3 regions of the Streptomyces sp. HUAS 31 genome follow, and region 1 is predicted to be linked to each of the others. Evidence: riboswitches for the same ligand, from Rfam matches in the RefSeq annotation. Region 1 holds a riboswitch; each other region holds the start of a gene.
What was found. A riboswitch is a leader RNA that binds a small molecule or an ion and turns the genes downstream of it on or off. The one in region 1 is predicted to bind S-adenosylmethionine.

Region 1 (10,098 bases):
TGTGGCTGTTGCTCGTGATGGCCGTGGGGCTGGTGTCCGTGGCCACGACGACGCGGTCGATCCTGCTGCGGGACGTCGATCACCGGGCGAACGGGCTGCTGGCGCAGGAGGCCGGGGAGTTCGCCAACTTCGAGGAGCGGGGCGTCGACCCCGAGACGGGCCGGCCGTTCACCGACCCGTCGCGGCTGCTGCGGGAGTTCCTGGTGCGGCAGTACGCCGACCCCGACGAGGAGCTGATCGGCCTGGTGGGCCGGGCGGGCGACACCCCGGCCCAGATCATCCAGCCGCGCGAGATCCCGGTGGCCGTACCGCTGCACGAGGACGCCGCCGCCCGCCGCCGTATCTTCGACTCCCCCGGCTCCACGGGCACGGTCGACCGGTCCTCCGGCGAGATCCGCTGGGCGAAGGTCGCCGTCGCACGGGCGGGCGGCGAGACGGAGGCCGCGTTCGTCGTGGCGTTCCACCCGGGGCGCCAACAGGCCGCGGTGAACGAGGAGTTCCGTATCCTGCTCGCCATCTCCGGCGTCGCCCTGCTGCTGACGACCGGCATCGGCTGGGCGGTGGCGGGACGCATCCTCAAACCCGTACGGCTGGTGCGCACCGCGGCCGCGCAGCTCACCGAGCAGGACCTCACCCGCCGTATCCCGGTACACGGGCACGACGACATCGCCGCGCTCGCGGAGACCTTCAACGCGATGCTCGACCGGCTGGAGCGCGCCTTCGCCGCCCAGCGCGAGTTCGTCGACGACGCGGGCCACGAACTGCGCACACCGATCACCATCGTGCGCGGCCACCTGGAGCTGATGGGCGACGACCCGGCCGAGCGCGAGGAGACGATACGGCTGGTCACCGACGAGCTGGACCGGATGAGCCGCATCGTGGAGGACCTGCTGCTGCTCGCCAAGGCCGAGCGCCCCGACTTCGTCGCCCCGGAGCCGGTGCAGCTCGCCGAGCTCACCGCCGACGTCTACGTCAAGGCCCGCACCCTCGGCGAGCGGGACTGGCAGCTCGCCGAGGTGGCCGACGTCGAGGCCGAGCTGGACGCCCAGCGGATCACCCAGGCGATGGTCCAGCTCGCCCAGAACGCCGTGCAGCACACCGCACCCGGACAGTCCGTGCTGATCGGCTCCCGCGCCGACGGGCACGGCGTCGAGTTGTACGTCGCCGACTCCGGCTGCGGTGTGCAGCCGCAGGACGCCGACGTGATCTTCGAGCGGTTCCGGCGCGGCACGTCCCGGCGCGGCGCCCGGGGCTCCGGGGCCGGGCTCGGCCTGTCGATCGTCCGGGCCATCGCCGAGGCGCACGGCGGCCGGGTGCGGCTGCGCGCCACCGAGGGCGGCGGCGCCACCTTCGTACTGGCACTGGGAGAGGGACACACGTGAACCGGATCCTCATCGTCGAGGACGAGGAGCGCATCGCCTCCTTCGTCGAGAAGGGCCTGCGCTCGAACGGCTTCACCACGACCGTCGTCGGCGACGGCGAGGCGGCGTACGAGTACGCCGTCACGGGCGCCTTCGACCTGGTGGTCCTCGACATCGGCCTGCCCGGCCGGGACGGCTTCACGGTGCTGCGCGAGATGCGCGAGGCCCGGGTGACGGTCCCGGTGATCGTGCTGACCGCGCGGGACTCCGTACGGGACACGGTGGCCGGTCTGGAGGGCGGCGCCGACGACTGGATGACCAAGCCGTTCCGCTTCGAGGAACTCCTCGCCCGGGTGCGGCTGCGACTGCGTACGGCGGCCAGGGCGCCCGAGGTGACGGTGCTGCGGTCCGGCCCGCTCACCCTGGACCTGCGCACCCGGCGGGCCCGGTCCGGGGACCGGACGGTCGATCTGACGGCCCGTGAGTTCGTGCTCCTGGAACTGTTCCTGAGGCACCCGGGGCAGGTACTGTCCCGCGAGCAGATCCTGTCGCACGTGTGGGGCTACGACTTCGACCCCGGCTCCAACATCGTGGATGTGTACGTGCGGTCGCTGCGCAAGAAACTCGGCGCCGAACGGGTCGAGACGGTCCGCGGCGTGGGGTACCGGCTGCCCGCGTGAAGTCCCCTTCATGTACCGCTCATCGAGAGCTCACGGCTCAGGTGAACCCTCGATGACGTGACCCTGAACCTCCGTCCGCTCGCGGCCCTGTGTGTGGCGCTCTCGCTGTGCGCGCTGCTCGCGGTGCCCGGCAACTTCGCGGGACTCGGCGCCGACGCCCGCCTCACCCTCGCCGTGTTCGCGCTGGCGACCTGCGCCTGGATCGCGACGCCGGTCGACGACACGTACATCGCGCTGGGCGCCGGGCTGGCGCTCACGGTGACCGGCGTGATCAGCAGCGACACGCTCTTCGGCACCCTCGGCGACTCCACGGTGTGGCTGCTGATCTGCGCCTTCGTGCTGGCGGCCGCGGTGACCCGGACGGGGCTCGCGGGCCGGGCGGCGGCGTTCCTGGTCGGCGGGGCGCGCACGGTGCGGCAGCTGGTGCATCTGACCACGGCCGCGCTGGTCGTCACGGCGTTCGCGGTGCCGGCCACCTCGGGACGGGCGGCGCTCGCGCTGCCGGTGTTCCTGGCGCTGGCCAAGGCTCTGGCCGACCGGCGGCGACTGGTCGTGATGCTGGCGCTGCTGTTCCCGACCGTGATCCTGCTGTCGGCGGTGGCGACCCTGATCGGGGCCGGCGCGCATCTGATCACCGTGTCGGTGCTGTGGCAGGCCACGGGTGACCGGATCGGCTTCACCGAGTGGCTGCTGCTGGGGCTGCCGCTCGCCGTGGTCTCCTCCCACCTGGCCGCCGAGACCGTCCTCCTGACGACCACCCGTCGCGCGGACCGCGAGGGCGCCGTGCGCATCACGCCCGAGCAGATCCAGGAACAGAGCGACGACCCGGTCACCGGGCCCTGGTCGCAGGCCGAGAAGCGGTGTGCGCTGCTGCTCGGCACGGTCGTGGTGCTGTGGTGCAGCGAGCCGTTGCACCGGGTACCGCCCGCGGTCGTGGCGCTGATCGGCGCGGTGGTGGCGGCCTCGCCCGCCCTGGGGACGGTGCATCTCAAGGACGCGCTGAAGACGGTTCCGTGGGCGCTGCTGCTGTTCATGGCGGCGACGATGGCGATGGGTGTGGCGCTCGCCGACTCCGGGGCGGCTGGGTGGCTGGTCGGCGGGCTTCCGTCGGGCGTCAGCCCGCTGTTGTTCCTGGTCGTCGTGGTGGTGATCAGTACGGCCGCCCATCTGGTCCTGCAGTCCCGGTCGGCCCGGTCCTCGGTGCTGGTGCCGTTGGTGGTCGCGGCGGCGGTGGGGGCCGGGGTGAATCCGGTCGCGGCGGCGCTCGCGTCCACCGCGGCGGCGGGGTTCTGCCATACGCTGCCGGCTTCGGCCAAGCCGGTGGCTCTCTTCTCCGACCTTACCGGGACTCCGACGTACACCCCGCGTGACCTGCTGCGCCTGTCCGCAGTCCTGGCACCGCTGACCGCCGCGCTCGTCCTGCTCTTCGCCGTGGCGGTGTGGCCGCTGTTGGGAGTTCCACTGTGAGTGCCCCCGACATGTCTACGGGTGGCTGCCGCGCCGTCTTGGCTGGTCGCCCAGTTCCCCGCGCCCCTTGGGGGCGTTGCCCCTCAGGCGTTGTCCTGTCCCGACCTGCTGAGGAGATCCGATGCTGACCCGAGTAGTGGTGGCCCCCAGCGGGTTCAAGGAGTCGTTGTCCGCGCAGGCCGCCGCCGATGCCATCGCGGGCGGGGTGCGGCGGGTGTTGCCGGAGGCCGTGCTCGATCTGATTCCGCTGGTGGACGGGGGTGAGGGGACCGCCACCGCGCTGGCCGCCGCGACCGGCGGGCGGCTCGTCGCCCTGCCTGCCACGGGGCCGGTGGGCGAACGCGTCGGCACGCACTTCGCGCTGCTCGGCTCCCGGGACACGGCGGTCGTGGAGATGGCCGCGGTGGCCGGGCTGTCCCTCGTCCCCCGGACCCGGCGCGACCCGGGCACTACGACGACGTACGGCGTCGGCGAGCTGATCCGCGCCGCGCTCGACACCGGCGTACGACGGATCCTGGTCGGCTGCGGGGACTCCGGTACGTCCGACGGGGGCGCCGGCGCGCTCCAGGCACTCGGCGCCCGGCTGCTGGACGCCGACGGCTTCGAACTCCCGCACGGCGGAGGCGAGTTGGCCCGGCTCGCGCGGATCGACCCGGCCGGCCTCGACCCGCGTCTGCGGGACGTGGAGCTGCTCGTGGCGTGCAATCCGTACAACGTCCTGTGCGGCGAGCGCGGCGTGGCCCGTGTCTTCGGACCGCAGAAGGGCGCGACGCCCGCGCAGGTGGAGCACCTGTCGACGGGGCTGGAGAACTGGGCAAGCGTCCTCACCCGTGACCTGGGTGTCGCGGGGACGGACCTCTACGGCGGCCCCGGCACCGGAGCCTCCGGCGGTCTGGGCGCCGGCCTCGCCGCGCTCGGCGCCCGCCTGCTCCCCCGCTTCGACGTGCTCCTCGACCACCTCGACCTCGATGCCCGCCTGGCCCGCGCCGACCTGGTCGTCACCGCCGAGGGCGCCCTGGACCACCAGACGTCCCGCGGAAAGGTCCCGGCCGAGGTGGCCCGCCGGGCCAAGCTGTACGGCCGCCCGGTGCTCGCGCTGGCGGGCACGCTGGGCGAGGGCGCCCACGACGTACCCGGCGTCGACGCGTTCAGCGGCATCCTGCCCGCGCCGATGGCCCTGGCGGAGGCCCTGGTGCGGGCCTCCGAACTGCTCACGGACGCGACCGAACGCGCCCTGCGCATGATCCTGCTGGGCGCCCGGCTACCCGCTCACGCGGAGGTGTCCGGCACGCAACGACCGTCCTCGGTGCGGTAGTTCCACTTCGCGCCGTCCGTCACGAGTTCCTTCACGGCGTTCACGAACCGCTCGACGTGCTCGTCCGGCGTACCGGCACCGAAGCTTACGCGGATGGCGTTGAGGGACTTCTCGCCGGGCGCCGCCTCCGGGGCACCGCACTCGCCCTGGGCCTGCGGGTCGCTGCCGAGCAGGGTGCGGACCAGCGGGTGGGCGCAGAACAGGCCGTCCCGGACCCCGATGCCGTACTCGGCGGACAGGGCGGCGGCGAAGTGGGAGCTGTTCCAGCCCGCGACGACGAAGGAGAGCACGCCGACCCGCGGGGCGTCGTCGCCGAAGAGGGAGAGGATCCGGACCTCGGGCACCTCGGCGAGACCGGCCCGCACCTTCTCGATCAGGTACTGCTCACGGGCGACGAGGTCGTCGAAACCGGCCTCGGTGAGTGCCTTGCAGGCGGAGGCGATGGAGTACGCGCCGATGACGTTCGGGGAGCCCGCTTCGTGCCGGGCGGCGCTGTCGTGCCACTCGACGTCGACGCCGCCGTCCTCGCGCCGGGACACCTTGCGGCTGGCGCCGCCGCCCGCGAGGTACGGCTCCGCCGCGCGCAGCCAGTCGGAGCGGCCGGCCAGCACGCCGGAGCCGAACGGGGCGTACAGCTTGTGTCCGGAGAAGGCGATCCAGTCGACGTCCAGGTCACGGACGCTGACCGCGTGGTGCGGGGCCAGCTGGGCGGCGTCCAGGACGATCCGGGCGCCGTGGGCGTGCGCGGCGGCGGCGAGTTCGCGCACCGGCCACAGCTCGCCGGTGACGTTCGAGGCGCCGGTGACACAGACCAGGGCCGGGCCGTAGCCCCCATCAATCGACACAGTGCGGTCCGCGAGGGCGCGCTCCAGCGTCTCGACGGCCTGGCGGGGGGTGCGGGGCGCGTTGAGGTAGGTGACGCGGGCGTCGCGCCACGGCAGCAGCGAGGCGTGGTGCTCGGTCTCGAACACGAAGACCTGGCAGTCGGCCGGGAGGGCGGCGGCGAGGAGGTTCAGCGAGTCGGTGGTGGACCGGGTGAAGACGACCTGGTCGTCGTCCCGGCAGTCGAGGAACTCGGCGACCGTCCGGCGGGCGTTCTCGAACAGGTCGGTGGAGAGCTGCGAGAGGTATCCGGCACCGCGGTGGACGCTGCCGTAGTACGGCGCGTAGGCGGCCACGTCGTCCCAGACGCGCTGGAGGGCGGGGGCGCTGGCGGCGTAGTCCAGCGCGGCGTAGGTGACTTCGCCGCCAGTGACGAGGGGGACGGTGACATCCCGGCCCAGAACGGGCAGCGGGGCACAAATGGTCTGAACGGAGGCAGCGGTGGAGACAGACATGACGGAACTCCCGTGAGAGGAAAGAAGAAAGTGAAAGTGGGTGCGCGGAGGCGGGGCTCGGCGGCCCTATCGCATTCGCTTGCTCACGGAAGACTCCCTCGAACGACCAGGACCCTTGGTTTCGAGAGGGGCCCGCGCTTGCCGTAGACCTCGCTGCCTACGGCCTGGTCTTCACCCGGGGCACCCCGCCACGGACGGAGGGTTGCCGGACAGTCGGCCGGGGCCTCATGACTGTCACTCATGACCTGGTACAGGAACGTACGCGAAATGATCGTCGTCCCGCAACCCGTGTCCGGATCGCGGGACGACGTCAGGTGCCGATCAGGCGTTGCTCGCGGCGACCCACCGCTCCAGCGTCCGCTTCGCGGACCCCGAGTCGATGGACTCCGCCGCCTTGGCCATACCGGCCCTGATCTGCTCAGTCAGCGGCCCGTCGCCGGGCGCCAGCGCCACCAGCGCCGCCGCCGAGTTCAGCAGTACGGCGTCGCGCACCGGCCCTGTCTCGCCGTCCAGGAGGCGTCGGGCGACCTCGGCGTTGTAGGAGGCGTCGGCGCCGCGCAGCGCCTCCACGGGGACCAGCTCGATGCCGACGTCGCGCGGGTCGAAGGCCTCCTCGGTCACCTTGCCGTCGCGCACGACCCACACCCGTGAGGTCGCGGTGGTCGTCAGCTCGTCGAGGCCGTCGTCGCCGCGGAACACCAGCGAGGAGTTGCCGCGCTCGGCGAAGACGCCCGCGACGATCGGCGCCATACGTGGGTCGGCCACGCCGACCGCCTGGGCCCGCACCTTGGCGGGGTTGGTCAGCGGACCGAGCACGTTGAACGTCGTCCGGATGCCCAACTGTCCGCGCGCCGCGGCCACATGGCGCAGCGACGGGTGGAACTTCACCGCGAAGCAGAAGGTGATCCCGGCCTGCTCGGCGACCTGCGCCACCCGCCCGACCGGCAGTTCCAGGTTGACGCCGAGCTTCTCCAGCACGTCCGAGGCGCCCGACGCCGACGACGCGGCCCGGTTGCCGTGCTTGACGACCTTCGCGCCGGTGCCGGCGATGACGATCGCCGACATCGTGGAGATGTTGACCGTCTTCGCGCCGTCGCCGCCCGTGCCGACGATGTCGACGGTCGGCCCCGGCACCTCGATCACATTCGCGTGCGCGTACATCGTCCGGACCAGTCCGGTGATCTCCTGCACCGTCTCGCCCTTGGCCCGCAGCGCCACCACGAACCCGGCGATCTGCGCGTCCGTCGCCTCGCCGCGCATGATCAGGTCCATCGCCCACGCGGTGTCGTCGGCGGACAGGTCCCGGCCGTCCAGCAGGCCGTTCAGCAGCAGGGGCCAGGAGCGGCCCGCCGCGGTGTCGCCTCCAGCGGGGGTCACAGCGCTCATAAGCCGCTCCAGGTTCGGGCGTCCCGCACTACGGGACGCGAGTCTCAACGAGTCCACCCTATCCAGCCCCGGGACACGGAGAAGGGCCCCGTCCGAAGATCGGACGGGGCCCTTCTGCCGTGGCGTGGCGTGCGCAGCGATCAGTGGTGGCCGTGGCCGCTCGTGATCTCCTTGTACTCCTCGACGGTCGGCTTCGGGATCTGGCCGTCCTCGCCGTAGTAGGACTTGCTGAGCTTGGCGCGCAGCTTCTCGGAGCCCTTCACCTTGCGCTCGACGCCGTTCTCGTCGACCGCGGGGCCGATCTGGGCCGGCTCGTACTGCTCGTGCGCGGTGAGCGTGTACAGCGCGTCCTGGCTGAGCGGCTCGTGGACCTCGATGAACTCACCGTGCGGCAGGCGCTTGATGATGCCCGACTCGCGGCCGTGCAGCACCTTGTCCTTGTCCCGGCGCTGGAGGCCGAGGCAGATGCGCTTGGTGATGATGAACGCGAGGACCGGTCCGGCGAAGAAGCTGATCCGGACGAACCAGGTGACGGCGTTGATCGACAGGTGGAAGTGGGTGGCCCACAGGTCGTTGCCACCGCCGACCAGACCGATCATGTACACCGTGACCCAGGCGACGCCGAACGCGGTACGCGTCGGGGCGTTGCGCGGGCGGTCCAGGATGTGGTGCTCGCTCTTGTCGCCGGTGACCCAGGACTCGATGAACGGGTAGAGCGCGATCGCACCGAGGACCAGGCCGAAGAGCACCAGCGGGATGAACACGCCGAGGACCAGCGTGTGACCCCAGAAGTTGACCTCCCAGCCCGGCATGTACCGGACCAGACCCTCGGCGAAGCCCATGTACCAGTCGGGCTGGGCGCCGGTGGAGACCATGTCCGGCCGGTAGGGACCGATGGCCCAGACCGGGTTGATCTGCGCGACCGCCGCGATCACCGCGATGACACCGAAGACCAGGAAGAAGAAGCCTCCGGCCTTGGCCATGTAGACCGGCAGCAGCGGCATGCCGACGACGTTCTTGTTCGTCTTTCCGGGGCCCGCGAACTGCGTGTGCTTGTGGTAGAAGACCAGGATCAGGTGGCCGACGACCAGACCGAGCATGATGCCCGGCAGCAGCAGGATGTGGATCGAGTAGAAGCGGGCGACGAAGTCGACGCCCGGGAACTCGCCGCCGAAGAGGAAGAACGAGATGTACGTGCCGACGATCGGCATGGACAGGATCGCGCCCTCGGTGAAGCGGACACCGGTGCCGGAGAGCAGGTCGTCCGGGAGCGAGTAGCCGGTGAAACCGGTGAACATGCCCAGGACGAACAGCAGGAAGCCGAACAGCCAGTTGATCTCACGCGGCTTGCGGAACGCGCCCGTGAAGAACACGCGCATCATGTGCACGAACATGCCCGCGAGGAAGATCAGCGCGGCCCAGTGGTGGATCTGCCGGATGAGCAGACCACCGCGCACGTCGAAGGAGATGTGCAGCGTGGAGCTGAACGCCTCCGACATGAGCTGTCCCTGGAGCGGGACGTAGGAGCCGTGGTACTCCACCTCGTTCATCGACGGGTGGAAGAACAGCGTCAGATACACACCCGTGAGGATGATGATGATGAAGCTGTAGAGGCAGACCTCACCCAACATGAACGACCAGTGGTCGGGGAAGATCTTGCGCATGTTGGCCTTGGCGAGGGAGTAGATCCCCAGCCGGCCGTCGGCCCAGTCGGCGACGCGCTCGCCGGCCGGTGCCTTCCCGCGAGAGCGGGACTCGGTGGTCTCTGTAGTGCTCATCCGCGCTCCCAGAATGCAGGACCGACGGGCTCCGTGAAGTCGCCGAGCGCCTCAAGGTAACCCTCGTCGTTCACCCCGATGCGCAGCTGCGGCAAGGGGTGGCCGGCCGGGCCGAAGATGACCTTGGCACCGTCGGCGAGGTCGAAGGTGGACTGGTGGCAGGGGCAGAGCGCGTGGTGCGTCTGCTGCTCGTACAGGGAGATCGGGCAACCGACGTGGGTGCAGATCTTCGAGTACGCGACGATGCCCTGGTAGGACCAGTCGAGTTCCTGCTTGTCCTTGATGTCGTCCGGCTGGAGCCGGATGACCATCAGGGCCGCCTTGGCGATCTCGTTCTGGAAGTCGTGGTCGTGCTCCTCGAGGCCTTCGGGCTTGACGAAGGTGAGGGAGCCGACCGCGACGTCCGCGGGACGCAGCGGCTCGTTGGTGTTCATGTTCACGAGCAGCTTGCCCTTGGACCACAGGGTGTGGCGCAGCTTGGTCCCGGGCAGCGGGCCGAGGTCACGCAGCAGGACGACGCCGGAGAGCGGGAACAGGGCCAGCGCGCCGAACATCGTGTTGCGGATCAGCTTGCGCCGACCCAGCGCCGACTCCTTGGCGCCCTGCTTGAAGTCGGCCATGACCTTGGCCTTGACCTCGGGCTCCGCGGCGATCGGGTGCCGGTCGTCCGCGACCTCCTCGTCCGACATCAGGGTGCGGGCCCAGTGGACCGCGCCCGCGCCGATGCAGAAGAGCGCCGCGCCGAGGGTCAGACCCAGCGCGAAGTTCAGCGCG
Region 2 (10,098 bases), 5.8 Mb from region 1:
AGCTGGTGGACGAGGGCGGCCGAGGCGTCGTCGAGCAGATGGGCGTCGTCGACCAGCAGCAGTCGTACGCCGGACAGATGCCGGCAGGCGCCGTACAGGGAGGCCGTCTCGGGGACGAGGTGCGCGAACGCGGCGAAGCGGATACGGCGGGTCTCGGGGGTGCCGGCCACCCGGGCGAACTCGGCGCCGCGGGCGGCCTCGGTGACGAGGCGGGTCTTGCCGCTGCCCGCGGGGCCCGTGATCACGATGCCGTGCCGGCCCGCGGCCAAGGCCCCGCGGACCAGCTCCAGTTCGTCCTCCCGGCCGGTGAACGGCCAGGGCAGTTCCAGGGTCTTCGCGTCGCGTACGTAGGTCGTCACGGAAATAGGAGCGTGGTGACTCACTTCTGATACACGGGTACTTGAGTAGCCCTCGACTCAGGCGCCCGCGGCGGGCTCACGGCAACCTGTCCGCATGACCGCTCGCTACTGCTCCCTCGCGCAGCAGCCGGCCCCCGCCTTCGCGCCGGGCCTGGCCGCCGAGCGGCTCAGTGCGCTCATCGGCGGACGCCGTATGTGGGTCAACAAAACCGTGCTGCACTACCACTTCTTCGACCGGGACTCCGACGGCTCCTCGATACCGGCCCCGGAGACCGGCGAGAGCCGGCACGTCTCGTGGGTCGGCAGCAAGGAGCAGCGCGATGTCGTGCGCGAGTGCTTCCAGGAGTGGCAGGGGCTCGGCATCGGGCTGTCGTTCGTGGAAGTGGGCGACCGGTCCGAGGCCGAGCTGCGCATCGGGTTCCAGCTCGGCGACGGCTCCTGGTCGACCGTCGGCAAGGACGCGCTCCAGGTCGGCCTGAACGAGCGCACCATGAACTTCGGCTGGGACCTGACGGTGCCCGGGGAGCGCGGGACGGCCCTGCACGAGATCGGGCACGCGCTCGGCATGCTGCACGAGCACCAGAGCCCGTTCGCCGGGATCCACTGGGACGACGAGGCCGTGTACGCCGATCTGGCCGGCCCGCCGAACTTCTGGAGCCGGGACAAGACGTTCTTCAACATCCTGCGCAAGCTCGACGCGAACGAGGTCAACGGATCCGTCTGGGACCCTCAGTCGATCATGGAGTATCCCTTCTCGGGCGGGCTGATCCTGGAGCCGGAGCAGTTCCGCGCGGGACTGAATCCGCCGGGTGTGCTGTCCAGGGCCGACAAGGAGTTCGTCCGCCGCTGGTACCCGCAGGCCGAGACGTCCGGACCGCGCGAGCTGGTGCCCTTCCGTTCGGTTCCGCTGCGGCTGGGCCCGGCGGAGCAGGCCGACTTCGTCGTCGAGCCGCCGGAGACGCGCGAGTACACGGTGGGCACGTTCGGCGACAGCGACGCCGTCGTCGTGGTCTTCGAGGAGCGCGACGGGGAGCCGCGCTACCTCACCGCCCAGGACGACGGCGGCACCCCGCACAACGCCACGCTCAAGGCGCGCCTCGTCAAGGGCCGCCGCTATTTCGTCCGGGTACGCCTCTATACCGGCTGGGGGTCGGGGGAGACAGCGGTCATGTGCTGGTGACGGCACGGATCCGCTGACGTGCGCGGACGGGTAGTCCACAGTCCGGCGCCGGGGAAGTGGCCGGGAAACGCCACCTTCGGGGGAGGGTGACGATTCCCGGCCACGCCGGCGTCCACATGCCCGTCACTTCACGACGCGATCCGTCCGGCCGGTGTCTCGTCCGGGTGTGCCAGGCCGAGGTGGTCGCGCAGGGTCGTGCCCTCGTACTCGGTGCGGAACACGCCCCGTTCCTGGAGCAGCGGGACGACCTTGTCGGCGAACTCGTCGAGGCCCGTCGGCGTGATGTGCGGGACGAGGATGAAGCCGTCACTGGCGTCGGCCTGCACGAAGTCGTCGATGGTCGTGGCGAGGGTGGCCGGGGAGCCGACGAAGTTCTGCCGGTTGCCGGTGTTGATGACCAGGTCGCGGATGGACCACTTGTTGGCCGCGGCCAGTTCGCGCCACTCGCGGGCGGTGGCGATGGGGTCCCGGTACATGCGGACCTGGGCGCGTCCCTTGGAGATGTGGTCGTCGCCGACGTCCGGGTCGATGTCGGGAAGGGGCCCCTCCGGGTCGTACGCCGACAGGTCCCGGTTCCAGAGGAACTCCAGGTGCTTGAGTGCGGTGGCTCCGCTGACCTGCTGACGGCGCACCTCACGGGCGAGTTCCTCGGCCTCGGCGTCGGTGTCGGCGAGTGCGAAGGTCGCGGCGGGCAGGATGAGCAACTGGTCGGAGCGGCGGCCGTACTTGGCCAGGCGGGACTTCACGTCCGTGTAGAAGGCACGGCCCGCCTCCAGGGTGCCGTGCCGGCTGAAGATGGCGTCGGCCTCCGCGGCGGCGAACTCACGGCCCTCCTCGGAGTCGCCTGCCTGGAAGACGACCGGGCGGCCCTGCGGCGAACGCGGGACGTTGAACTGTCCGTGGATGTCGAAGTGCTGCCCGGTGTGGACGAAGGCTCCGGCTTTGGCGTCCCGCAGGAAGGTGCCGGTCTCCTGGTCAGCGATGATCTCGTCGCCGTGCCAGGAGTCGAAGAGTTCGCCCGCCGTGGCGAGGAACTCCTTGGCGCGGGAATAGCGCTCGTCCTGCGGCAGGAAGCCGCCGCGGCGGAAGTTCTCGCCGGTGAACGCATCCCAGGAGGTGACGACGTTCCAGGCGGAGCGGCCGCCGGAGAGGTGGTCGAGGCTGGCGAACTGGCGGGCGACCTCGTAGGGCTCGTTGAAGGTGGAGTTGATGGTGCCGGTCAGTCCGAGATGTTCGGTGACGGCGGCCAGCGCGGCGAGGACGGTGAAGGTGTCCGGGCGGCCCACGACGTCCAAGTCGTAGATGTGTCCGCCCTGTTCACGGAGTCTGAGTCCTTCGGCGAGGAACAGGAAGTCGAACTTGGCGCGTTCGGCGGTCCGCGCGAAGTGGGCGAACGAGCTGAACTCGATATGGCTTCCGGCCCGCGGGTCGCTCCACACGGTGGTGTTGTTGACGCCGGGGAAGTGGGCGGCCAGGTGGATCTGCTTCAGCGGTTTTGTCATGGCTGCGGTCCTTTCCGGCTCAGGCTGCGGTGTATCGGTTGGCGGGGCGGGCCAGGCCCAGCAGACCGCGCAGGGTGTCGGCCTCGTAGGCGCGGCGGAAGGCGCCCCGGCGCTGGAGTTCGGGTACGAGTCCCCTGGTGATCGCCGGCAGGTCATGTCCCGCGACGGCGGGCCGGAGCCGGAACCCGGAGAGCCCCGCGCCCTGCAACTCCTGGAGCAGGTCTGCGAGTTGGGCGGGCGTACCGGCGAAGGTCAGGGCATCACTCGTGTACGGCTGTCCCGCGAGCTCGTCGAGCCGCTCCCGGCGTGCGGTCGCGGCACCCGGGTCGTCGTCGAGGAGGACGAGCAGGTCACCGAAGACGTGGAGGGGTTCGGCGGCCCGCCCGGCCGCGTTCTGCTCGGCCCGGATCTGTGCGACGATCGCGCGCGCCTCGTCGGCGTCGTACGGGGTGACGTAGCCGATGTCGGCGGCGCGGGCTACGAGCCGGTAGGGGACGGTGTCGTGGGCGAGGGCGCTGACGATCGGCTGGCCCTGCGGCGGGCGGGGCGTGATGGACGGGCCCTTGACGCTGAAGTGCCTGCCCTCGAAGTCGATGTGGTGCAGCTTGTCGCGGTCGATGAAGCGGCCGGTGGCGGTGTCCCGGATCTCGGCGTCGTCCTCCCAGCTGTCCCAGAGCCGGCGGACCGCTTCCACATGGTCGGCGGTCTCGTCGAACAGGTCGGTCACCACGTCCTGCGTGGCGGGGCTGTCGTAGGCCTCGATGCGGGCGATGGTGCGGCGGCCGAAGTGCGCGGCCTCGTTGGGGCGGGCGGTCAGCTGCACCCGCAGGCCGGCGCGGCCGGTGCTGACGTAGTCGAGGGTGGCGATGGCCTTGGATATGTGGAACGGCTCCGTGTGCGTGGAGACCACTGTCGGCACCAGACCTATGTGCCGGGTCAGTGGGGCCACTCGGGAGGCGACGAGGACGGCGTCGAGGCGGCCGCGTACCTGGTCGGTGCGCTCGTCCGGGTCCAGGAAGTGGGAGGACTGGAGGCCGAGGCCGTCCTCGATGGTCACGAAGTCGAGGAGTCCTCGCTCGGCCTCGGTGACCAGGTCGGCCCAGTAGGCGGCGGTGAACAGGTCGCGTGGCCGGGCCACCGGCTCCCGCCAGGAGGCGGGGTGCCAGCCGGTGCCGTCCAGGGCGACGGCGAGATGCAGGGCGGAAGAAGGGGTCGGGGACACGGGTCGGTGCCTTCCTGGAGGTCCGTGACGAGCAGCGGACGACGGTCGGTCAGGAGTTGTCGAGCGGCAGTCCGGGCGGGTTGACCTCCGACTTGGAGACGGCCTCGTTGGAGAGGTTCCAGGCGGCGAGCCACTTCGCGTACTGGCCGTTCTCGATCAGGTGGTTGATCGCGGCGGCGAGGGGTTCGGCGAGGCCGCTGTCCTTCTTGGCGGTCGCGGCGATCAGGCCTTGCAGACTCGCCCCGGCGCCGGAGAACTGGCCGGCGACCTTGGTCGGGGTGGGCGTGCTCGCGGTCTGCGTGACGTGGTACGAGAGGTTGGGGCTCGGGCCGAAGTAGGCGTCGATCTTGCCGCTGTTGAGGGCCAGGTAGGTGCTGTTGTTGTCCTGGAAGTACTTGACGGTCAGCTTCTTGCCCTCCTTCTCCAGCCTGCTCTTCCACTCCAGCAGAATGCGTTCCTGGTTGGTGCCGGCGCCGACGGAAACGGTCTTGCCCGCGAGCACCTCGTAGTCGCCGTCGAAGGCGAACTCGGAGTCCTTGAGCGCCTCGAAGGCGAGGTCGTCCTTGCGGTAGGAGGCGAACTCGTACTTCTGCTTGCGCTCCTCGGTGTCGGTGATGTTCGAGAAGCCGACGTTCACCTTGCCGCTGTCGATGCCGACGAAGAGGTTCTCCCAGGTGAACCGCTTGACCTCGGGTTCCAGGCCGAGGACGGCCGCGACCAGCCGGGCCAGGTCGACCTCGGAGCCGGTGAGGGTCTTCTGGTCGCTGCCCACGAAGCCCAGCGGCGGGGCGCCGGAGGGCAGGGTGCCGGAGCCGATCACCAGCTTGCCGCTCTTCCTGACGTCGTCGGGCAGCTGGGCGCTGATGGACTTCACCTCGGAGACCTTGAGGGTGGCCTCCTTGGCGGCGCCGTTGGACAGGGTGCCGACGGTGACCGTGCCGGCACTGTCGTTCGTCCGGGTGGCTGCGTCGCTGTCACCACCGCAGGCGGCGAGCCCGGTGGCGAGGGTGGCGACGGCGGTCGCCGCGGTGATGCCGCGTATCAGGCTGCGTCGGGTGAGGTGCGTGGGCATGGCTGTCCTTGGTGTTCGAGAGGGTGGTGAGGTGGAGGCGTGGGGGGAGTTCGTGGGGAGCGGTGGGCTCAGAGGACCTTGCTCAGGAAGTCCCTGGTCCGCTCGTGCCGTGGCTTGTCGAGGACTTCGGAGGGCGGGCCCTGCTCGACGATCCGGCCGCCGTCGATGAACACGACCCGGTCGGCGATCTCGCGGGCGAAGCCGATCTCGTGCGTGACGATGACGAGGGTGGTGCCGCTGGTCGCCAGGTCCTTGATGACGGAGAGGACCTCACCGACGAGTTCCGGGTCGAGAGCGGAGGTCGGCTCGTCGAAGAGGATGACGCCGGGGCGCAGCGCGAGGGCGCGGGCGATGGCCACGCGTTGCTGCTGGCCGCCCGACAGCTGCCGTGGGTAGGCGCCGGCCTTGTCGGCGAGGCCGACCCGGTCGAGGAGGTCGCGGGCGAGTTCCAGGGCGGCGGGCTTGCCGAGTCTGCCGGTCGCCACCGGGGCGGCGGCCACGTTGTCGAGGACCGTCAGATGCGGGAAGAGGTTGAAGTTCTGGAAGACGAAGCCGATCCTGCCGCGCTGGGCGAGGATGGCCCGCTCGCTCAGCTCCTTGAGCCGGTCGCCCTGCCGGCGCACGCCGATGAGCTCGCCGTCGAGGCTGACGTGGCCGATCTCGGGCTTCTCCAGGTGGTTGACGACCCTGAGCAGGGTGGACTTGCCGGAGCCGGACGGGCCGAGGATCACGGTGACCTCGCCGGGCCGTACGGTCAGGTCGACGCCGTTGAGCACCCGGTGGGCGCCGTACCACTTGTGCACGTCGTGCACCTCCACGGTGGCGCCCGCGCTCAGGAGGGTCTCGGCGGTCATACGGCGGCCTCCCTGCGGACGCGGGCCCTGAGGTCGGTGATGGCGATGCGCAGCTTCTGCAGCGGGGTCGGCGGCAGGGAACGCGTGGCGCCGCGGGCGTAGTAGCGCTCGACGTAGAACTGGACGACGGAGACGACGCTGGTGAGGATCAGGTACCAGACGGTGGCGACCATCAGCAGCGGCACGATGTCGCCGGGGTAGGTGGAGCCCATGGACTGCGCGGCGCCGAACAGGTCGAGCAGGGACACGTAGAAGACCAGCGAGGTGCCCTTGATCAGGCCGATGAGCTGGTTGACGTAGTTCGGGATGATGGAGCGCAGTGCCTGCGGGAACACGATCCGCTTGAACTGGTAGCCCTTCGGCAGGCCGAGGGCCGCGGCCGCCTCGTGCTGGCCCTGGTCGACGGAGAGGATGCCGCCGCGGACGACCTCGGCGGCGTACGCGGACTCGTGGAGGCTGATGCCGACGACCGCGATGACGATGTCGGTGGCGAGCTTCGACTCGTCGAAGGAGAAGAAGGCGGGGCCGAAGGGCACGCCCACGCTCAGCGTTCTGTACAGGGCGCTGAAGTTGTAGAGGAACAGCAGCACCACGATGAGCGGGATGGAGCGGAACGCCCAGACGTAGATCCAGCTGACCGCCCGCAGCACCGGGCTCCGCGAGAGCCGGGCCAGCGCCAGCAGGATGCCGCCGAGGAGCCCCAATACCGCGCTGTAGGCGGTGACTTCGAGGGTGACGAGCAGTCCGTCGAGGATGGTCGGCCGCAGGAACCAGTAGCCGAAGCGGTCCCACTGGTAGAAGGGGTTGGTCACCAGGCCGTGGACGAACTGGGCGGCGAGGACCAGGACCACGGCGGTGGCGATCCAGCGACCGGGTCGTCGCAGCGGCAGAACTCGTTGTGCCGCGAGGGGTCTTGACGGGGTGTCGGTGGGCGGCGGTGCCTCGGCGAGGGACACGGCGGCGCCTGGGGGTTCACTCATGGAGGGCTCCGGCAGGAGTCGGAATTCCCCGGACCCGGCGCAGGGTGCGGCGACGACGGCCGCGGGGCGGCGTGACGTCTCACGGGAGGCGCGGGTACCTGGGGCTGGGCGGGCGACGGCACACCGCTCCGGCGGTGGTCGTCAGGGAGTGCGTGGCAGAGAGAAGGAGAAGGCGTCAGCCACGACAGCGGGCGCAGCCCGGTGCGGTACACAGTGCGCTGTTGACTCGGAGCAGATCGACGGTGCGGTCGGCGACGAGCAGGTTCGTGAACGACAGGACGCGGCTCTGGGAGCGGCGTTCGGCCGTCCTGGGAGCTGCGTCCATGTCGTCACTCGCTTTTCCGGCCCTTGTGGGCCTCGCGCTTACCGAATGTCATCCGGTCCGGTCGTCACCTGGGGCACCCCACCGCGACGCGAGGGTTGCCGGTCAGCGAGCCAGGGCTTGTCGCTGACGCTCATGACCGTTCTGGGCCGTAAGTTAAGACAGTTGCCCGAACGAATGTCAACGCCGGTCCACGGTGCGGAACGGCTCAGGGCCCCTCGACCTGCGGTCGGGCGCCGGTCCCGGCCGCCGCGTGGGTGGCCCAGTCCAGGATCTGGACGGCGGCACCGGCGGCTTCCAGTCCCTGGCAACGGGCGTGATGGCGACGGGCGATGGCGTCGAGGTCGAGGTGCGCGCCGAACGCCGGGTGGGCGGCGACCCTGCGGGCGTAGTCCCACAGGGCGGGGTGGGCGGCGATGCGCTGCACCGCCGTCGCGTCCAGGTGGTGCCGGTGGACGGTGTCGAGCTGGACCAGGGTGACCCACAACTCGACGTCCGCGGCGGTGATCTGATTGCGGATCATGTAGGTGCGCCCGTCGAGCCACCGGTCCAGCGCGCCGAGGGAACGCAGCAGGGTTCCGAGCGCCTCGTCGCGCTCCGCGGGCCCGGCGCCGGCCGCGCCCGCTCGCTGCGCGGCCTCCTCGATGCCCTCGGCGCACATGTCCTCGACGGCCTCGATCTCCGACTCCGCGCCGCACGGGTAGAGCTCCAGGCGCCCGTGGCCGAAGCGCCGGGCGAGGTCACGGGTGATGTCGGGGGCGTGGTTGCTCACGATGCGCCCGGACCAGTCGTCGCTGAGGACCGGCGCGAGGGCCGGTCCCGAGTAGCGGTGGGCGCTGGCGTCGTACAGCGGACGCAGCACGGAGTGTCCGTCGTCGGCGGAGTCGGGGATCGGGGCCAGGAAGGTCGCGGGACAGATGTCGTCGAGGCCCAGCAGGGCGTGGGCGACGGCGATGCGCAGGCCGTCCGGGCAGGCGGTCGACAGATGGAGGCGGTAGCGGCGCGGCACGGCGTAGTGGCCGCTGCGCGCGTCCCTTCCGATACGGCCCCTGAAGGCGGGGGCGGGCCGGGTGGACGTGTGGGCGGCCAACGGTGTGACGGACATGACTCTCCCCGGGGCAGGCGTGTGGACGTGCGCGGTCGGCAAAGGCGACGTGGGGGTTCAGCCCAGGGGGCTGATCGCGCTGCATACGCGGAGCAGGTCGATGTGACGGCGGGACGTGAGAAGGGGCGTACGGATCACTCGACCGGTGATCGACTCAAGGCGCCCCATGCTTCCCTACCAATTCACTAGGAATATGCTCGAGTGTCGGTCCACCCGCGGCCCACGTCAAGAGGGCGTCCAGGGTCCGGGAAGCGGCGGCCCCTTCCGTACAATTTGAACCCGAACGAAAATCGCCTGTTCCCCGTCCGACACCGCCTGTCCGACGTCGCGGCCAAAGGAGAGTTCCATGCCCGGCCAACGATCGATCACCGCCGCCGAGAAGCTGGCCGAGGCCAAGCTCGGCGGTATCCCGCTGCACCGGGAGCAGATGGCCGTGGTCGCCAACATCTATCGCGCGGCCTCGACGGTCCGGCAGCACCTGGAGAACTCCGTGCTGCGCGGCGCCGATCTGACCTGGACGGCGTTCGTGGTGCTCTGGGTGGTCTGGGTGTGGGGCGAGTCGGAGACCCGGCATGTCGCGGAGGAGGCCGGGATCTCCAAGGGCACGCTCACGGGCGTGGCGCGGACGCTGGAGGGGCGCGGGCTGGTGAAGCGGGCCGGGCATCCGAGTGACGGCAGGCTCGTGCTGCTCAGCCTCACCGAGGAGGGCGAGGAGCTGATGCGCCGGCTGTTCCCGGCGTTCAACGAGGAGGAGGCGTTCGTCGCGGGGCAGCTCAGCGAGGAGGAGTGCCGCAGCGTCGCGGAGGGGCTGCGGCGGGTGGTGATCCAGGTCGAGGAGCAGGGCGAGGAACGCCGCCTCGCCCTGCTCGACGGAGCCGAGCCGGCACCTCGCCGCAGCGGACGGCGGGCCAGGACCGACGGCTGAGGGCCTCCTCGCTCAGCGCCGCTCGCGTGCCGCCCCCACCAGGGCGTCGAAGAGCGCCTGCTGTGCCGGGTCGCGGTCGGCCGTGTCCTCGGGGTGCCACTGCACCGCCGCGAACCACCCCTGCGCGCCGGGGAGTTCGAGCCCCTCCACCGTTCCGTCGGCGGCTCGGGCGGTGACGGTGAGGCCGCTGCCGAGGCGGTCCACGCGCTGGTGGTGGTAGCAGGAGGCCTCCGCCTTCTCCGCGCCGAGGGCACGTTCCAGCAGGGTGCCGCGCTCGACGGCCACCGGGTGCACGAGGTGCCGGTGTTCGCGTTCGGGACCGCCCATGTCCTGCTCCAGCGTGCCGCCGAGGGCGACGTTCACGGTCTGCAGGCCGCGGCAGATCGCCAGCAGGGGGATGCCCAGGTCCAGTGCGCGCCGGGCGACTTCGAGGTCGAAGGTGTCCTGGAGGTCGTCGACGTCGTAGACGGCCGCGTGGGTGTCGGCGGCGCCGTAGCGGTGCGGGGCGAGGTCGCCGCCGCCGGGGAGCAGGACCCCGTCGAAGCGGGCGAGGCGCTCCGCCGCATCGGCTTCCGCG
Region 3 (10,098 bases), 1.8 Mb from region 1:
GCATCGACTCCTCCGAGAACGTCGCCACCCTCGACTGGCTGAAGGACAACCTGGTCGGCAAGGACCTCACCGGCCCGGTCGCACCCGGCGAACTCAACCGGGCTGACGCGTTCGCCGCCTTCGCGGCCGGTGACGTCGGCATGCTCAACGGCCACCCGTCCCTGATGCAGATGGCCAAGAAGAAGGGCGTGAAGTTCGGCATGGTGCCGATGCCCGGCATCGACGGCCCGAGCAAGGTCTCCATGGGCGTGGCGGACTGGATGATGGCCTTCAAGGAGAACGGCCACGCCGAGGAGGTCGGCGACTTCCTCGACTTCGTCTACGACAAGCAGAACGTCCTGGACTTCTCCCGCGAGTACGACCTGCTGCCGGTGACGAACTCCGCGTCCACGGTGATGACCGCGGCAAAGCAGGACGCCGACCTCAAGCCCTTCCTGGAGCGGCTCCCGCTCTCCGAGCTCTACCCGGTCGGCCGCACGTCCTGGGCCGAGGTCAGCGCGGACATCAAGAAGCGCATAGGCAGCACCGTCACCTCCGGCGGCAGCCCGTCGGCGATCCTGGGCGGCCTCCAGTCGACGGCGACGCGGGCCGAGAGCGCCGAGTAGCGGCCGTTGTCGGTGGCGGGGGTTACGGTGCGAGCCATGGACCAGCACCAGGACCCGCCCGAGGCCGCCCTCGCCGACCGCGAGCGGGCCATCCTCGCTCTGGAACGCCGGGGCTTTCCGGGCCCCGGCGTCAAGGAGCGCGCGATACGCGAGGAACTGGGCCTGGCCCCCGTCCGCTACTACCAGCTGCTGAACGCCCTGCTGGACGACCCCAGGGCCCTGGCCCACGACCCGGTCACGGTGAACCGGCTGCGACGGGTGCGGGAGGCCCGGCGGACGGAGCGGTGAGCGAGGGGTGCGCGGCGCCCTCGCTGGATAGGGTCCTTGTATGGCCAGTGACCAGGAAAAGGATCTGACCGACCCCGACCGGGCCGACTCCACGGCCCCTCTGCCCACCCCCGCGACCGCAAACGGCCGCGACGGGCTCGCCGCACTCCTCGCGCGGCCCGCGCGGGCACTGATCGCCCTGGACTTCGACGGGACGCTCGCCCCGATCGTGCCGGACCCGGAGAAGGCGCGGGCCCACCCCGACGCCCTGCCGGCGCTCACGGCGCTCGCTCCGAAGGTCGCCGCCGTCGCGGTGATCACCGGCCGCCCGGCCGACGTCGCCGTGCGGTACGGCGGATTCGCCGGCGTCCCCGGCCTTGAGCACCTCGTCGTGCTCGGGCACTACGGCGCCGAGCGCTGGGAGGCCGTCAGCGGCGAGGTCACCGCGCCCGACCCGCACCCCGGCGTCGCGGCCGTACGGGCCGAACTGCCCGGCATCCTCGAAGCGAACGGCGCCGCGACCGGCACCTGGACCGAGGACAAGGGACACGCCGTCGCCGTCCACACCCGCCGTGCCGCCGACCCCCAGGGCACCTTCGAGGCCCTGCGCACCCCCCTCGCCGACCTGGCCGTGCGCAACGGCCTGATCGTCGAACCCGGCCGCATGGTCCTGGAACTGCGCCCGCCCGGCATGGACAAGGGCGTCGCGCTGAGCGAGTACGTCCGCGAGCTCGGCGCCGAGTGCGTCCTGTACGCCGGCGACGACCTCGGCGACCTGCCCGCCTACGCCGCCGTCGACAAACTCCGCTCCGACGGCACCCCCGGCCTGCTGGTGTGCAGCGGCAGCGAGGAGGTCACCGAACTGTCGGAGCGGGCGGACGTCGTGGTGGACGGCCCGGCAGGGGTCGTACGGCTGCTGCGGGCGATCGCCGACGCCGCCGGCTGACCCTGGCCCCGCCTCCGCTCAGGAGGCCGGGCCGGGCTGCTCCTCCAGTGCGTGCAGCTGGTCCAGGAACCACTGGGCGGGCGGTAGCGCGGTCGCCGCGGCCGCCAGGCGCTTCGAGCGCTCCGCCCGCTCCTCCGGCCCCACGGACAGCGCCTCGTGCAGCGCCCGCGCCGTGCCCACCACGTCGTACGGGTTGACGGTGATCGCGTCCTCGCCGAGCTCCTCGTGGGCCCCGGCCTCCCGCGAAAGCACCAGCGCGCACCCCTCGTCGGAGACGAGCGGCATCTCTTTCGCGACGAGGTTCATGCCGTCCCGGATCGGGTTGACCAGCGCCACGTCGGCGAGCCGGTAGGCGGCGAGCGAGCGGGCGAAGTCGTCCTTGACGTGCAGCACGACCGGCGTCCAACCCGGCGTGCCGTACTGCGAGTTGAGCTCGTCCGCCAGCCGCTGCACCTCGGCCGTGTAGTCCCGGTACACCGCCAGGTCCTGCCGCGAGGGGTAGGCGAAGGCCACGTGCACCACCCGCTCGCGCCACTCGGGGTGGTCGTCGAGCAGCTGCCGGTAGGAGAGCAGGCCGCGGACGATGTTCTTGGACAGCTCGGTCCGGTCGACCCGCACGATCGTCCTGCGGGCGGTGCCGTCCGGGGCCGAGCCGATCTCGTCGCGGAGCGCGGTCATCCGCTCCGTCACGTCCGCCCGGTGGGAGCGTTCGCGCAGGAAGTCCGCGTCCGCGCCCAGCCCGTGCACACCGATCCGCGTGCCCCCGAGTCCGTCGGCGAACCGGGCGCAGCACGCCTCGAAGGCGTCCGCCCACCGCCGGGTGAGGAACCCCAGCCGGTCCGCGCCCAGCATCCCGCGCAGCACCTGCTCGGCGATGTCGTCGGGCAGCATCCGGAAGTACTCCGGGGGCGCCCACGGCGTGTGCGAGAAGTGGCCGATCCTGAGGTCGGGGCGCAGCTCACGCAGCATCCCGGGCACCAGCGTCAGGTGGTAGTCCTGCACCAGCACCGCCGCCCCCGGCGCCGCCTGCCCGGCCAGTGCCTCGGCGAAGGCGCGGTTGTACGCCTCGTAGGACGCCCACTGGCGGCGGAACTCCGCGTCGAAGACCGGCTCCAGCGGCGTCTGGTAGAGCATGTGGTGGACGAACCACAGCACCGAGTTGGCGATGCCGTTGTACGCGTCCGCGTGCACGTCCGCCGGGATGTCCAGCATCAGCACGCCGTCTTCACCGACCCCGCGCCGCACCGCCTCCCGGTCGCCGTCGGACAGCGCCGAGCACACCCACAGCGCGCCCGCGTCCGGCCCGATCGCCGACAGCCCGGAGACGACTCCGCCGCCTCCGCGCCTGGAGTGCAGCGAGCCGTCGTCCCGCACCTCGTACGAGACCGGGCCGCGGTTCGACGCGACGAGCACCTTGGCGGCACCGTGCGTACCCGGCGCATCCTGCGTGGAAGCCATAAGCCTCAACCTAGCCCTCCCCGGAAACGCTCAAACGTGCGGTTCCGCTCAGTGGGGGGCGCTCGTCAGCCCTGTATACGGCCGGTTTCCGGCGTTTACGCCACCTTCCGCGTCGCATACTCGGCGATCTCCACCATCGGCGGCCGTTCCTCGGTGTCCACGGAGTACGTCCGCGGCTCGAAACCGTCCTCGCCGCGCTCGAACTGGGTCAGCGAAGGCCGCACCAGATGCCCGCGGGCGAGCCGCAGCTGCGCCGTGCGGTAGATCGCGGCGGACATCCGGCCGAGCGCCTGCCCGTCCTGGTGCCGGTGCTTGCGCACCCCGACGTCCACCTGGGCCAGGGCGTCGAGCCCCACCAGGTGCAGCGCGTCGACCAGCATGCCCAGCTCGACGCCGTACCCGACGGGGAACGGGAGCTGTTCCAGCAGGCTGCGGCGGGCCGCGTACTCGCCGCCGAGCGGCTGCACGAAGCCGGCGAGCTGCGGCCAGTGCATGTTCAGCAGCGGGCGCGCCATCAGCTCGGTGACCCGGCCGCCCTGTCCGGCGGCACCGGCGAGCGGGCGGTCGTACATCGCCTTGACCAGGTCCACGCCGGGGTCGGTGAGCAGCGGGCCGACGATCCCGGAGACGAAGTCGGAGGAGAACTCCTTCAGGTCGGCGTCGATGAAGCAGACGATGTCGCCGCCGGTCACGAGCAGGGAGCGCCACAGGACCTCGCCCTTGCCGGGCACGGCCGGGACGCGCGGCAGGATCTCGTCGCGGTGCACCACCCGGGCGCCCGCCGCGGCGGCCACCTCGGAGGTGCGGTCGGTGGAGCCGGAGTCGACGACCACGATCTCGTCGACCAGCGGGACCTGCCGGACGAGGTCATGGGCGATGATCGCGACGATCTCGCCGACCGTCTCCTCCTCGTTGAGCGCGGGCAGCACGACGGACACCGACTGGCCCGAGCGCTGTTTGGCGGCCAGGATGTGATGCAGCGGGCGGTCGGCTACGGACCAGGAGCGGCTGCTCAGCCAGCGCTCTGCTTCTTCCAGCACGGTCGGCGGCTCCTCACTGTCGGGACGTCTGTGATCCATCTCGCGGTTCGGACGGCTAGCTCAACTGTCCTGGCGTTCGGTTACAGTCTTGAACAACGCGGATGACCATCGCATGTCCGAGGTCGGCCGTCGTCAACAACCGAATACCGCTCATCCAGAGGGGCAGAGGGATACGGCCCGATGAAGCCCCGGCAACCCTCCAGTCGGTTCTCGTAGATCAGCGTCGATCGTCACCGTTGATCGTCTCCGCGAGGCTCCCGGCTAGGGAAGGTGCCAAATCCGTCTCACGGCGAGATGCGTCGTGAGGAAGATGAGGAGAAAGGGCCTCGCCTCACATGGCTGCGCAGACTGTTGCAAGCACCACCGAATCCACCGTAGACCTCGGCCCCGCCGCGGCGCTCTCCTGCCGCGAGTGCGGTCACCGGGTACCGCTCGGCCCGGTCTTCGCGTGCGAGGAGTGTTTCGGCCCGCTGGAGATCGCCTACGACTTCTCGGCCTACGACGCCGAGGAGCTCCGCAAGCGGATCGAAGCGGGCCCCGCGAACATCTGGCGCTACGCGCCGCTCCTGCCCGTCCCGGCCGACGTCGCCGACAAGCCGAACCTCAACCCCGGCTGGACCAAGCTCGTCAAGGCCGACCACCTCGCGAACGAGCTCGGCGTCGACGCCGGCAAGCTGTTCGTCAAGGACGACTCCGGCAACCCGACGCACTCCTTCAAGGACCGTGTCGTCGCCCAGGCCCTGGAGGCCGCCCGCGCCTTCGGCTTCACCACGCTCTCCTGCTCCTCCACCGGCAACCTGGCCGGCGCGGTGGGTGCCGCGGCCGCCCGCGCCGGCTTCCGCTCGTGCGTGTTCATCCCGCACGACCTGGAGCAGGGCAAGGTCGTCATGGCCGCGATCTACGGCGGCGAGCTCGTCGGCATCGAGGGCAACTACGACGACGTGAACCGTTTCTGCTCCGAGCTGATCGGCGACCCGGCCGGCGAGGGCTGGGGCTTCGTCAACGTCAACCTGCGGCCCTACTACGCCGAGGGCTCCAAGACCCTGGCGTACGAGATCTGCGAGCAGCTCGGCTGGCAGCTCCCGGACCAGCTCGTCGTCCCGATCGCGTCCGGCTCGCAGCTCACGAAGATCGACAAGGGGCTCCAGGAGCTGATCAAGCTCGGGCTCGTCGAGGACAAGCCGTACAAGATCTTCGGTGCGCAGGCCGAGGGCTGCTCGCCGGTGTCGACCGCGTTCAAGGCCGGCCACGACGTGGTCCGTCCGCAGAAGCCGAACACCATCGCCAAGTCGCTGGCCATCGGCAACCCGGCCGACGGACCGTACGTCCTCGACATCGCGCGCCGCACCGGCGGGTTCGTGGAGGATGTGACGGACGAGCAGGTCGTCGACGCGATCAAGATCCTCGCCCGGACCGAGGGCATCTTCGCGGAGACCGCCGGTGGGGTGACCGTGGGTGTGACGAAGAAGCTGATCGAGAACGGCGTCCTCGATCCCACCAGGACCACCGTCGTGCTGAACACCGGCGACGGCCTCAAGACGCTGGACGCGGTGGCCGGCACCGGCCTCACCGCCACCATCCGCCCGAACCTGGACTCCTTCCGAGAGGCTGGCCTCGCATGAGCGTGACCGTTCGCATCCCGACCATCCTGCGCACCTACACCGGCGGGCAGGCCGAGGTCGCCGCCGAGGGCGGCACCCTCGCCGAGGTCATCACCGACCTGGAGAAGAACCACACCGGGATCGCCGCCCGGGTGCTCGACGACCAGGGCAAGCTGCGCCGGTTCGTCAATGTCTACGTCAACGACGACGACGTGCGTTTCGAGCAGGGCCTTGAGACGGCGACCCCGGACGGTGCGGGCGTTTCCATCATCCCGGCCGTCGCCGGCGGCTGACCGAATGACCGATCATTACCTTCGGTAACCCAGGTTACTGAGAGTTCATCGAATTGCCCCCTCCGTGAGAGAAGCGGAGGGGGCAATTCTGTGTGGTTGAGCGAGGTACAGTTGGGGAACGTGCCGCCGATCTCCGAGTCGGTTGCCTTGAATTTCTGCCGTAAGCCCGACAAGAAGTAGCCAAAGTGTGCGGGTTTTTTGCGGCTTTTGTTCCGTATGCCGGGTCCGACTTGACCTGAAGTCAGCGGAATTGTCCCCACATTCCCGACCGGTCGTGCCCGGATTTCTCGTCCGATTGACCTGTTGCAGACGGCAGTTGGGCAGATACATTCAGCCGCGGTCGACGCGTTCCGGCGCACGCCCCCGACCGATGGGGGGTGAGGTCTGACCCGGATCCGCGAAGTGTGGATCTGTGCAAGGGCCAGTAATAGGGGAGTTAGGCATGGCTCAGGGCACCGTCAAGTGGTTCAACGCGGAGAAGGGGTACGGCTTCATCGCGGTCGACGGTGGTGCGGATGTTTTCGTCCACTACAGCGCGATCCAGATGGACGGGTACCGCACCCTGGAAGAGGGCCAGCGGGTCGATTTCGAGATCTCGCAGGGTCAGAAGGGGCCGCAGGCGGACATGGTCCGACTGGCGACCGGCTGAAGCACGCGTCGACTAACAGCAGCGACGTACTTCTTCGAAGGGCCCGCACCTCCTGGGGGGTGCGGGCCCTTCGTCGTGTTCGCGACCCGTTCGCGCCCTGTTCGCCCCCGGCGGAGCGCCCCGCCCGATCCCCGAGAGCCGCTTGCACTCGCATGGGTCGAGTGCTAATCATTGCGTTAGCACTCTGAAGGTGAGAGTGACAAAGAAGGACCGGGTCGGTGAGGCCCGCAGGCCAGGTGGGGCAAGGAACCACGAGGCATGTGAGCCGTCCGTCGCGGGCGCGGGCGCGGTCCGAAGGAATCACCCCCAGTCCTGGAGGGACCACTTCACATGGCCAAGATCATCGCGTTCGACGAGGAGGCGCGGCGCGGCCTCGAGCGCGGCATGAACCAGCTCGCGGACGCCGTCAAGGTGACGCTCGGCCCCAAGGGTCGCAACGTCGTCCTCGAGAAGAAGTGGGGCGCCCCCACGATCACCAACGATGGTGTCTCCATCGCCAAGGAGATCGAGCTCGAGGACCCGTACGAGAAGATCGGCGCCGAGCTGGTCAAGGAAGTCGCCAAGAAGACGGACGACGTCGCCGGTGACGGTACGACCACCGCGACCGTTCTCGCCCAGGCCCTGGTCAAGGAGGGCCTGCGCAACGTAGCCGCCGGCGCCAACCCGATGGCCCTCAAGCGCGGTATCGAGCGTGCCGTCGAGGCCGTCTCCGCCGCCCTGCTCGAGCAGGCCAAGGATGTCGAGACCAAGGAGCAGATCGCTTCCACGGCCTCCATCTCCGCCGCCGACACCCAGATCGGCGAGCTCATCGCCGAGGCGATGGACAAGGTCGGCAAGGAAGGCGTCATCACCGTCGAGGAGTCCCAGACCTTCGGTCTGGAGCTGGAGCTCACCGAGGGTATGCGCTTCGACAAGGGCTACATCTCGGCGTACTTCGCCACCGACATGGAGCGGATGGAGGCGTCGCTCGACGACCCGTACATCCTGATCGCCAACTCCAAGATCGGCTCCGTCAAGGACCTGCTCCCGCTCCTGGAGAAGGTCATGCAGTCGGGCAAGCCGCTGCTGATCATCGCCGAGGACGTCGAGGGCGAGGCCCTGTCGACCCTGGTGGTCAACAAGATCCGCGGCACCTTCAAGTCCGTCGCCGTCAAGGCCCCGGGCTTCGGTGACCGTCGCAAGGCGATGCTGAACGACATCGCCATCCTCACCGGTGGCGAGGTCATCTCCGAGGAGGTCGGTCTCAAGCTCGAGAACACCTCCCTGGACCTCCTGGGCAAGGCCCGCAAGGTCGTCATCACCAAGGACGAGACCACCATCGTCGACGGTGCCGGCTCCTCCGAGCAGGTCGCGGGCCGCGTGAACCAGATCCGCGCCGAGATCGAGAACAGCGACTCGGACTACGACCGCGAGAAGCTCCAGGAGCGCCTGGCGAAGCTCGCGGGCGGCGTGGCCGTCATCAAGGCCGGTGCCGCGACCGAGGTGGAGCTCAAGGAGCGCAAGCACCGCATCGAGGACGCCGTGCGCAACGCCAAGGCGGCCGTCGAGGAGGGCATCGTCGCCGGTGGTGGCGTGGCTCTGCTCCAGGCTTCCGGTGTCTTCGAGAAGCTGGAGCTGGAGGGTGACGAGGCGACCGGCGCTGCCGCCGTCAAGCTCGCCCTTGAGGCCCCGCTGAAGCAGATCGCCGTCAACGCCGGCCTTGAGGGCGGCGTCGTGGTGGAGAAGGTCCGCAACCTCACCCCGGGTCACGGCCTGAACGCCGCGACCGGTGAGTACGTCGACCTGGTCGCCGAGGGCATCATCGACCCGGCGAAGGTGACGCGTTCCGCGCTGCAGAACGCCGCGTCGATCGCTGCGCTGTTCCTCACCACCGAGGCCGTCATCGCCGACAAGCCGGAGAAGGCCGCCGCGCCCGCCGGCGGCGGCATGCCGGGCGGTGACATGGACTTCTGATCGACCGCGGAGGCTCCGGCCTCCGGTTGATCAACGTCCTTCCCGAGGGCGGCACCCCCTGTTTTCGACAGGGGGTGCCGCCCTCGGTGCGTTTGGCGGGTGCGGGCCGGTGGGGGCTGTTCGCGCAGTTCCCCGCGCCCCTAAAAGAAGGGCGTCCGCCCGCCGCGCGCCCTCCAGGGGCGCGGGGAACTGCGCGACCAGCCCCCACGCACCCGCAGCCGCTCGCAAAACGATCGCGCTCCCCGGGAATGCGGAGTCTCACACTCACCGTTGCTTAATCAGGTGCAACAATGCGTGTGCACATACTGACCGGTATAAGTAGACCCCTTTCCCCAGGAGCCCCCACGTGACCGTCACTCAGCCCGCTGCCTCTCGTGCGGCGCAGATTCTGGCTCGGCCGACTGCGATCAACGGCCTCACTGTTCCCAATCGCATCGTGATGGCGCCGATGACGCGGATGTTCTCGCCGGGTGGTGTGCCGGGGGCGGACGTGGAGTCGTACTACTCGCGGCGGGCCGCCGCCGGTGTGGGGCTGATCGTGACCGAGGGGACGTACGTCGGGCACGAGTCCGCCGGGCAGAGCGACCGGGTGCCGCGGTTCCACGGCGAGGAGCAACTCGCCGGCTGGGCCAAGGTCGCCGACGCGGTGCACGCCGCGGGCGGCACCATCGTGCCGCAGCTGTGGCACATCGGCATGGTGCGCGAGCAGGGCCAGCCGCCGTACGCCGAGGCGCCCGCGGTGGGTCCGTCCGGGCTGCGGATCGGGGCCGAGGAGGCCACCGGCAAGGCGATGACCCGGCGCGACCTGGACGACGTGATCGGCGCCTTCGCCGAGGCCGCCGCGGACGCCGAGCGCATCGGCTTCGACGGCGTGGAGATCCACGGCGCCCACGGCTACCTCGTCGACCAGTTCCTGTGGGAGGGCACCAACCGCCGCACGGACGCCTACGGCGGTGACCCCGTCGCCCGTGCCGCCTTCGGCGCCGAGATCGTGGCCGCCGTACGCGAGCGCGTCTCCCCGGAATTCCCCGTCATCTTCCGCTACTCGCAGTGGAAGCAGGAGGCCTACGACGCCCGTCTCGCCGAGACCCCCGAGCAGCTGGAGGCCATCCTGGCCCCGCTCGCCGCAGCCGGCGTCGACGCCTTCCACGCCTCCACCCGCCGCTACTGGATCCCGGAGTTCGACGGCTCCGACCTCAACCTCGCGGGCTGGACCAAGAAGCTGACCGGCAAGCCCACCATCACCGTCGGCTCGGTCGGCCTGGACGGCGAGTTCCTGGGCGCCT

Region 2: another riboswitch for S-adenosylmethionine. It lies ahead of PGH47_RS37300 (amino acid ABC transporter permease); the one in region 1 lies ahead of PGH47_RS11715 (aminotransferase class V-fold PLP-dependent enzyme).
Region 3: another riboswitch for S-adenosylmethionine. It lies ahead of thrC (threonine synthase); the one in region 1 lies ahead of PGH47_RS11715 (aminotransferase class V-fold PLP-dependent enzyme).

The regions. Positions count from the first base shown of each region.
Region 1 covers NZ_CP116353.1:2,645,191-2,655,288, forward strand. Annotated here, with positions in the region: gene PGH47_RS11695 (sensor histidine kinase) at 18-1,382, shown strand; gene PGH47_RS11700 (response regulator transcription factor) at 1,379-2,041, shown strand; gene PGH47_RS11705 (SLC13 family permease) at 2,099-3,508, shown strand; gene PGH47_RS11710 (glycerate kinase) at 3,630-4,823, shown strand; gene PGH47_RS11715 (aminotransferase class V-fold PLP-dependent enzyme) at 4,778-6,160, opposite strand; SAM riboswitch class IV at 6,290-6,406, opposite strand; gene trpD (anthranilate phosphoribosyltransferase) at 6,482-7,546, opposite strand; gene qcrB (cytochrome bc1 complex cytochrome b subunit) at 7,687-9,324, opposite strand; gene qcrA (cytochrome bc1 complex Rieske iron-sulfur subunit) at 9,321-10,098, opposite strand, start outside.
Region 2 covers NZ_CP116353.1:8,411,677-8,421,774, reverse strand. Annotated here, with positions in the region: gene PGH47_RS37330 (LuxR family transcriptional regulator AbsR2) at 1-359, opposite strand, end outside; gene absR1 (beta-glucuronidase AbsR1) at 454-1,539, shown strand; gene PGH47_RS37320 (NtaA/DmoA family FMN-dependent monooxygenase) at 1,668-3,041, opposite strand; gene PGH47_RS37315 (LLM class flavin-dependent oxidoreductase) at 3,061-4,263, opposite strand; gene PGH47_RS37310 (ABC transporter substrate-binding protein) at 4,313-5,335, opposite strand; gene PGH47_RS37305 (amino acid ABC transporter ATP-binding protein) at 5,404-6,189, opposite strand; gene PGH47_RS37300 (amino acid ABC transporter permease) at 6,186-7,169, opposite strand; SAM riboswitch class IV at 7,524-7,632, opposite strand; gene PGH47_RS37295 (glutathione S-transferase C-terminal domain-containing protein) at 7,700-8,596, opposite strand; gene PGH47_RS43140 (putative leader peptide) at 8,654-8,764, opposite strand; gene PGH47_RS37290 (MarR family winged helix-turn-helix transcriptional regulator) at 8,943-9,521, shown strand; gene PGH47_RS37285 (gamma-glutamyl-gamma-aminobutyrate hydrolase family protein) at 9,534-10,098, opposite strand, start outside.
Region 3 covers NZ_CP116353.1:4,431,420-4,441,517, reverse strand. Annotated here, with positions in the region: gene PGH47_RS19545 (ABC transporter substrate-binding protein) at 1-605, shown strand, start outside; gene PGH47_RS19540 (DUF3263 domain-containing protein) at 642-893, shown strand; gene otsB (trehalose-phosphatase) at 934-1,818, shown strand; gene PGH47_RS19530 (alpha,alpha-trehalose-phosphate synthase (UDP-forming)) at 1,837-3,276, opposite strand; gene PGH47_RS19525 (glucosyl-3-phosphoglycerate synthase) at 3,372-4,316, opposite strand; SAM riboswitch class I at 4,464-4,633, shown strand; gene thrC (threonine synthase) at 4,652-5,938, shown strand; gene PGH47_RS19515 (MoaD/ThiS family protein) at 5,935-6,210, shown strand; gene PGH47_RS19510 (cold-shock protein) at 6,653-6,859, shown strand; gene groL (chaperonin GroEL) at 7,190-8,812, shown strand; gene PGH47_RS19500 (NADH:flavin oxidoreductase) at 9,159-10,098, shown strand, end outside.